Regions from separate parts of the Streptomyces sp. NPDC033131 genome, predicted to be linked through region 3. Evidence: riboswitches for the same ligand, from Rfam matches in the RefSeq annotation. Region 3 holds a riboswitch; each other region holds the start of a gene.
The links. Region 3 has a riboswitch for cyclic di-AMP ahead of ACZ5XS_RS09595 (C40 family peptidase). Riboswitches for the same ligand answer to the same signal wherever they lie in the genome.
Positions count from the first base shown of each region.

Region 1 (2,251 bases), on a different contig from region 3:
GCATCCGCCTCTCGGTCTCCTCCGCGTACTGGCCGTGGATCTGGCCGCAGCCCGGCTCGGCGGCGGGCTTCACACTGGACCCGGAGGGCAGTTTCCTCGAACTCCCGGTGCGGACCGGGGAATCCGGCTCCGGCACCACCTCGGGCACCGGCATCACCTTCGAGGAACCGGAGCACTCCGCGCCGCTGGGCGTCAATTCCCCGGTCACGCTGGACGAACCGCGACCGGAGCGGCTGGTCGTCCGCGATGTGGCCAAAGGTGAGTGGCGACTGGAGGTCGACCCGCTCCCCCACTCTCGACTTCGCTCGAGCGGGGGGACCCCCATCGGCGGCACCCGCGTGTATCCCGATGGCCTGGAATGCACCGAGGAAGCGCTGGAGACGTACACGATCAACGAGTCGGACCCGCTGTCGGCCCGTGCCCGCTCGGACTGGTCGGTCCGGTTGCACCGCCCGGAGCTCGCCTGGGACACGGCGGTCCGTACCCGGTCGGAGCTCGGATGTGATGAAACGGGCTTTTTCACCTCAAACGAGGTCGTGTGCACGGACGGCGGCGAGGTGGTCTTCCACCGGACCTGGGAGAAGCGGATCCCACGGACGGCCGGTTGACTACGAGTTGGGCTCATTGCCCGATTTGACACCCTTGCGAACGCGCGTGAGTTGGGTCACTCGCGCCCGTTTTCGGCCCCGGCGCCACCGGCCCGCTTTCCGCCTTGCGCGGTGCGCCAGTTGAGTCTTGGCAACCGCAAAGGATCAAGCGCCCCATATGCCTCAGACCAAGGTCAACAGGTCGATGTGTGATTCCGCCACTTGTTACGGACATGTGCTCTCGCATACGTTCCGGGCCTGTCGGGCGGACGCCTAATCCTGCCGCCGCCCAACAGGACACTCATCGACCATCACCGCACGGCAGGAGCGGGGGAACCAGGTAAGTCGCCGTTCCGGGCTCACGCCGGTACGGCTAGGGGTGAAGTCGCGCCGCCTCACGGCGACGCGGCCGGGCAGCTCCCGCCCGAACCCGACAGCTCACCTCGTAGGCGCCGGAGAGGAACAGCGCCATGGCCGCACGAGGCAAGCACAGCCGCCCCCGCACCAACCCGTTCACCCGAGGCGTCGTCACAGCCGGCACAGGCATCGCCGCCCTCGCCCTCCCGCTCCTGAGCGCGACCACCGCGAGCGCCGCGCAGCCGGCCAAGGCCCCCGCCGCCGCGCAGGCCGCAGCGCAGGTCAAGTCCGTCACGTACACCACGGTCAAGGGCGACACGCTCTACGACATCGCGGACACGTACGACACCCCCGGCGGCTGGCAGCAGCTCTACAAGGACAACCGCGAGGTCATCGGCGACAACCCCCGGCTGATCCACACCGGTGTCGACCTGACGGTCAGAACGGCCAAGAAGACGAGCACGCCCGCCAAGAAGCCCGCCCAGTCCGCGGCCAAGGCCACCCAGGCCACCCAGGCTTCCGTCAAGACGTACGCGAACAACCTCGACGGCTGGATCCGCGAAGCGATGGACATCATGGCGCAGAAGGGAATTCCGGGCTCGTACGACAGCATTCACCGCAACATCATGCGCGAGTCGTCCGGCAACCCCCAGGCCATCAACAACTGGGACTCCAACGCCGCCGCGGGCACCCCGTCCAAGGGCCTGCTCCAGACCATCGACCCGACCTTCCAGGCCTACCACGTGGACGGCACGTCGTGGGACCCGTACGACCCGGTCGCGAACATCACCGCGGCCTGCAACTACGCGGCCGCGCGGTACGGCTCGATCGACAACGTCTTCGGGGCGTACTGAGCCCTACCGGAGCGGAAACAGTCTCTCGAGGACGACGGCGACGCCGTCGTCCTCGTTGGACGACGTGATCTCGTCGGCCACGGACTGGAGTTCGGGGTGGGCATTGGCCATGGCGACGCCGTGCGCGGCCCAGTCGAACATGGGGATGTCGTTGGGCATGTCCCCGAAGGCGATGGTGTGTTCGGGCCCGAGGCCCAGATGGTCGGCGGCCAGGGCGAGGCCCGTCGCCTTGGTGATGCCGCATGGCTGGAGTTCGACGGTCCCGGGACCCGACATGGTGACCGTCGCCAGGGAGCCGATCACTCCGCGGGCCGTGGCCGCCAACTCGTCGTCGGACAGATCGGGATGGCGCAGCAGCACCTTGCTGATGGGCGCGCTCCACAGGTCGTCGCGCCGCCCGACCCGTACCGCGGGCAGGGTCGGGTGGGGCATCAGATAGCCCGGCTCGATGAG
Region 1 is NZ_JBVIPA010000054.1:21,355-23,605, reverse strand. It holds gene ACZ5XS_RS40340 (CocE/NonD family hydrolase) at 1-608, shown strand, start outside; cyclic di-AMP (ydaO/yuaA leader) riboswitch at 890-1,052, shown strand; gene ACZ5XS_RS40335 (LysM peptidoglycan-binding domain-containing protein) at 1,058-1,798, shown strand; gene ACZ5XS_RS40330 (HAD family hydrolase) at 1,802-2,251, opposite strand, start outside.
Region 1: linked by a shared signal. The riboswitch ahead of ACZ5XS_RS40335 (LysM peptidoglycan-binding domain-containing protein) and the one ahead of ACZ5XS_RS09595 (C40 family peptidase) in region 3 are both predicted to bind cyclic di-AMP.

Region 2 (2,251 bases), on a different contig from region 3:
CATCTCCAGCAGGTCGGCACCCTCCTGCTCGGTGGGTTCCGCGACGCACGCGCCCGCGTGCCGCCGGGTCACCACGAAGCCCTCCGCCTCCAGCGTGCGCAGGGCCTCCCGTACGGGGACGCGCGAGACGCCGTAGCGGCGCGCGAGCAGTTCCTCGGTGAGCCGGCTGCCGCGCTCGTAGACACCCGCGACGATGTCGTCCCGGATCGCCGTGCATACCGAGTGCGCCGGAATACGCATGACCGACCTCCGCTTTAATCCCCGTGAAACGTCGACGATTGACGTGTGTTCAGCGACTCTATTGCAATCAGCGGGAATTTCCGATGGCGGGCCGGAATCCATGGATATTTTTTGGACAGACGGGCGTCCGATACACCGAAAGCCCCGGCTCGGTGAACCGGGGCTTCGGGACGCGGAGCCGTGGTCGTCAGACGATCACGGGCGCGGGCGTCGGACGATCACGCCGTGCGGGCGTCAGACGTTCACACCGTGCGAGCGGAGGTAGGCGACGGGGTCCATGTCCGAGCCGTACTCCGGGGTCGTGCGGGCCTCGAAGTGCAGGTGCGGCCCGGTGACGTTGCCGGTGGCGCCCGAGAGGCCTATCTGCTGGCCCGGGGTGACCGACTGACCGACGGAGACGGCGAGGGACGACAGGTGACCGTACTGGGTGTAGGTGCCGTCGTTCATCTTGATCACGACGTTGTTGCCGTACGACCCGCCCCAGCCCGCCTCGACGACCGTGCCGGAGCCGACCGCGTGGACGGAGGTGCCGCTCGCGGCATGGAAGTCGACGCCGGTGTGGCTGCCGGAGGACCAGACGCCACCGCCGGCCTTGTAGCCGGTCGAGATGTACGAGCCGGAGATCGGGGAGACGTAGGAGTTGAGGCGCTTGCGCTCGGCCTCGCGGGCGGCACGCTCCTCGACCTCGCGCGCCTGCTTGGCCTCGGCGAGGGCCTGCTTGGCAGCGGCGGCCGCCTTCGTGCGCGCGGCCTCCTCGGCCTGCCGCTGCGCCTCCGCCTCTTCGGCGGCCTGCTTCTGGGCGGCCGCCTGGGCGTCGATCTGGTCGGCGACCGAGTCGCCGATGGTGATGACGGGGGTGAGACCGGTCTTCTCTACGGCCGGTTCGGCGGCGAGCGCGGGGGCGGCCAGGGTGCCGATGACGCCGGTGGTGGCGAGGGCCGCGACGCCGGCGGCACGGGCGGTGGTGCGCTTCATCCGACTGGGACGCCGGTGCTTCCCGGTGGCGCAGGTGAACGCCATGTGGTGGCTGGTCCTTTCCTTCCTTCTCGCCTACCGGGTTAGCTGACGGGTTCGGAGCAGGAAGGTCTCCTACGGACCCCCTCGCGATACGCGCGGGCGTCCGATTCACCCCAGGGACTTATGGTTTGGGTCCCCGGCTCCCCTGGCTCGCGCCATGCGGGGACTCGGCGATGACTGTCCGGTGCCGCGGCTGCGGCGCACTGCCTGACGAACAGCCCGCATGACGCTAAACGCGGCAACTTTCAATCCCCAAACGGATCACGGCTTTTGTAGCGCATGCCACAGGGCAGACAGGCAACCTCTCCCTCAATTCGGACATGCGGGGACCCTGGCGACTCTTCAGTCACCAGGGCCCCTGGCCGCGCGCGTGCGCCGCCTCCACTGCGCGCGGGCGGCTACTCCGCGGACACGACGGTGACCTCGCCGATGCCGAGGGCCTGCACGGGCTCCTTGATCTGCGCCGCGTCCCCGACGAGGACGGTCACCAGCCGGTCGACCGGGAAGGCGCTCACGGCCGCCGCGGTGGCCTCGACGGTGCCCGTCGCGGCGAGCTGCTGGTACAGCGTCGCCTGGAAGTCGTCCGGCAGGTGCTGCTCGACCTGGTCGGCCAGCGTGCTCGCCACCGCCGCCGCCGTCTCGTACTTCAGCGGGGCCACCCCGACGAGGTTCTGCACGGCGACGTCGCGCTCGGCGTCGGTGAGCCCCTCGGCGGCGAGGGTGCGCAGCACCGTCCACAGGTCCTCGAGGGCGGGTCCGGTGTTCGGAGTGTCGACGGAGCCGCTGATGGCGAGCATCGCGGCACCCGTACCGTCCGGAGCGGAGCGCATGACCTGCCCGAACGCCCGCACACCGTAGGTGTAGCCCTTCTCCTCGCGCAGGACGCGGTCCAGGCGGGAGGTGAGGGTGCCGCCCAGGCAGTACGTGCCGAGCACCTGGGCGGGCCACACGCGGTCGTGCCGGTCGGGTCCGATACGGCCGATGAGCAGCTGCG
Region 2 is NZ_JBVIPA010000025.1:117,627-119,877, reverse strand. It holds gene ACZ5XS_RS28470 (GntR family transcriptional regulator) at 1-240, opposite strand, end outside; gene ACZ5XS_RS28465 (M23 family metallopeptidase) at 475-1,260, opposite strand; cyclic di-AMP (ydaO/yuaA leader) riboswitch at 1,274-1,440, opposite strand; gene ACZ5XS_RS28460 (M16 family metallopeptidase) at 1,656-2,251, opposite strand, start outside.
Region 2: linked by a shared signal. The riboswitch ahead of ACZ5XS_RS28465 (M23 family metallopeptidase) and the one ahead of ACZ5XS_RS09595 (C40 family peptidase) in region 3 are both predicted to bind cyclic di-AMP.

Region 3 (2,251 bases):
CTTCCTCGGGACTCCGATCGACGACATCTCGGCGAACGACGTGATGGCCCAGTTCATGCACCTGGAGTACCAGGACCCCGACCGCGACATCGTGCTGTACATCAACTCCCCCGGCGGTTCGTTCAGTTCGATGTCGGCGATCTACGACACGATGCAGTACGTCAGGTGTGACGTGGAGACGACGTGCCTGGGGGAGGCCGGTTCGTCGGCCGCCGTCCTGCTGGCCGCCGGGACGCCCGGGAAGCGGAGCCTGCTGCCGGGCGCCCACGTGGTGATCCACCAGCCCGCGGTCTCGGAGCCGATGCGTGGGCAGGCGAGCGACCTGGCCATCCACGCCGCCGAGTTGACGCGCGTGCGGTCCCGCCTGGAGGAGATGCTCGTACGGCACACCGGGCGCAGTGCGGAGCAGGTGAACGCCGACATCGAGCGGGACAAGATCTTCACCGCGCAGGAGGCGCTGGAGTACGGGCTGGCGGACCGGATCATCCCGAGCCGCAAGGGCTCGCACCCCGCTCCCGGCCAGGGGTGAGCCACCGATGCTGCCCGATCTGCCGCCACTGCCCGCCCTGACCCGCGCCGAGGGCGAGCTGATCGACCGTTACCTCGACGTGGTCGACCTGCTCGGCAGGATCAATCCGGCCCGCCCCGGAGACACGTACAGCGGGCTGCGGGCCGCGCAGGCGCTGGTCACCAAGGCGGCCGCGCTGCGGGACGCGCTGGCGCTGATGCACCGTCGGGGCGAGAGCGAGGTGCACGCCGACACGCTGGCGCGTGCGCTGCGCGTGCTGGACGGGGAGCGCCGCGCGGCTCGCGTCACACTGCCCCCGGTCACCGAGAGTTGACGCACCCACAGCCGTCCCGGGCGCCCCGCCCTTCTGACGGAGCGTCCGGGCCCGTGTCGGAAGAGACCAAACGGCGTACCACCATTTGGAGTACTTCCGCGTCCATTTACAGGCCCTGTGAGGTTGCGCAACACGCGTAGCCCCAGGGCGGAATGAGCTGTCCCGGTGCTGGTCCGAGGGCCCGCGGATCCCTCGACACCCCTTCGAACACTGGGGTGTCCACCCGAACGGGTGAGTGGTGAGTAACAACACAAACCATCGGTTCCGTTGGGATTTTCGGACATCAGTGAGCCAAGATCCCTGTCTGACGACAAGCCCCCGCCGAAGCGGCGGGGCGATCCGGGCGGACGCCGAGTCCTGCCGCTGCCCGGATGACCGGTCGACAGGAGTGGATCGGCAGGAGTGGAGGACCCAGGCAATACGGGTCGCCGGAACGGTCACGCCATGACCGGGCCGAGCAGCCCTTGGGGTGAAGCCGCAGCAGCGGCCGGGCAACTTCGCCAGCCCGAATCCGACAGGTCATCCTTCACAGGCGGCTGACGAAGGGTTGCGCATGACTGCGCTCAATCGTGTCCCGTCGCTCATGGTCCGGGCCGGTACGGCCTCGGCCCTCACCATCGCCGCGGTGAGCGGCTCCGTCGTGGTACCGGGCGTCGCCTCCGACGCCGCGGCCGCCACGCCGGCGACGAAGGCACTTCAGATCGCCGCGTCCAAGAAGGGCTCCCCGTACAAGTACGGCGCCACCGGGCCACGCCGCTTCGACTGCTCCGGGCTCACGCTGTACTCGTTCAAGAAGGCGGGCAAGAAACTTCCCCGCACGGCGGCCCAGCAGTACAACAAGACGCACCACATCTCCTCGAAGAGCCGCAAGGCCGGGGACCTGGTGTTCTTCCACTCGGGTTCGAGCGTCTACCACGTCGGCATCTATGCCGGGAAGGGGAAGATCTGGCACGCCCCGAAGACCGGGGACGTGGTGCGACTGCAGAAGATCTGGACGAAGAGCGTCTGGTACGGCCGGGTCAAGTAGACCCACCCGCGAGGGAGCGGCGGCGGCCTGACCCGCCGCCGCCCCCCTCCGGGGCTCTCCGGAGCGCGTGACACGGGCCGAAGTGGTTACTCGTTCATCCATGGCCGACCACAGTCCCTGCACCGCACGCAACGAGACCCCGCTGGAGCGCGCCGACCGCAATTTCGGCGAGCTGCTCCAAGAACTGCGCGTGACCCAGACCGGGGTGCAGATCCTCTTCGCCTTCCTGCTGACCCTGGCCTTCACGCCGCGCTTCCCGTCCCTCGACACGGTCCAGCGCACCACATACGTCGTCACGCTCCTGCTGGCGGTCCTCGCGGCGGCACTGTTCACCGCACCCGCCGCCCTGCACCGCTCGCTCTTCCAGAGGGGCGCCAAGGCC
Region 3 is NZ_JBVIPA010000005.1:186,313-188,563, forward strand. It holds gene ACZ5XS_RS09585 (ATP-dependent Clp protease proteolytic subunit) at 1-529, shown strand, start outside; gene ACZ5XS_RS09590 (hypothetical protein) at 537-842, shown strand; cyclic di-AMP (ydaO/yuaA leader) riboswitch at 1,259-1,392, shown strand; gene ACZ5XS_RS09595 (C40 family peptidase) at 1,396-1,869, shown strand; gene ACZ5XS_RS09600 (DUF6328 family protein) at 1,970-2,251, shown strand, end outside.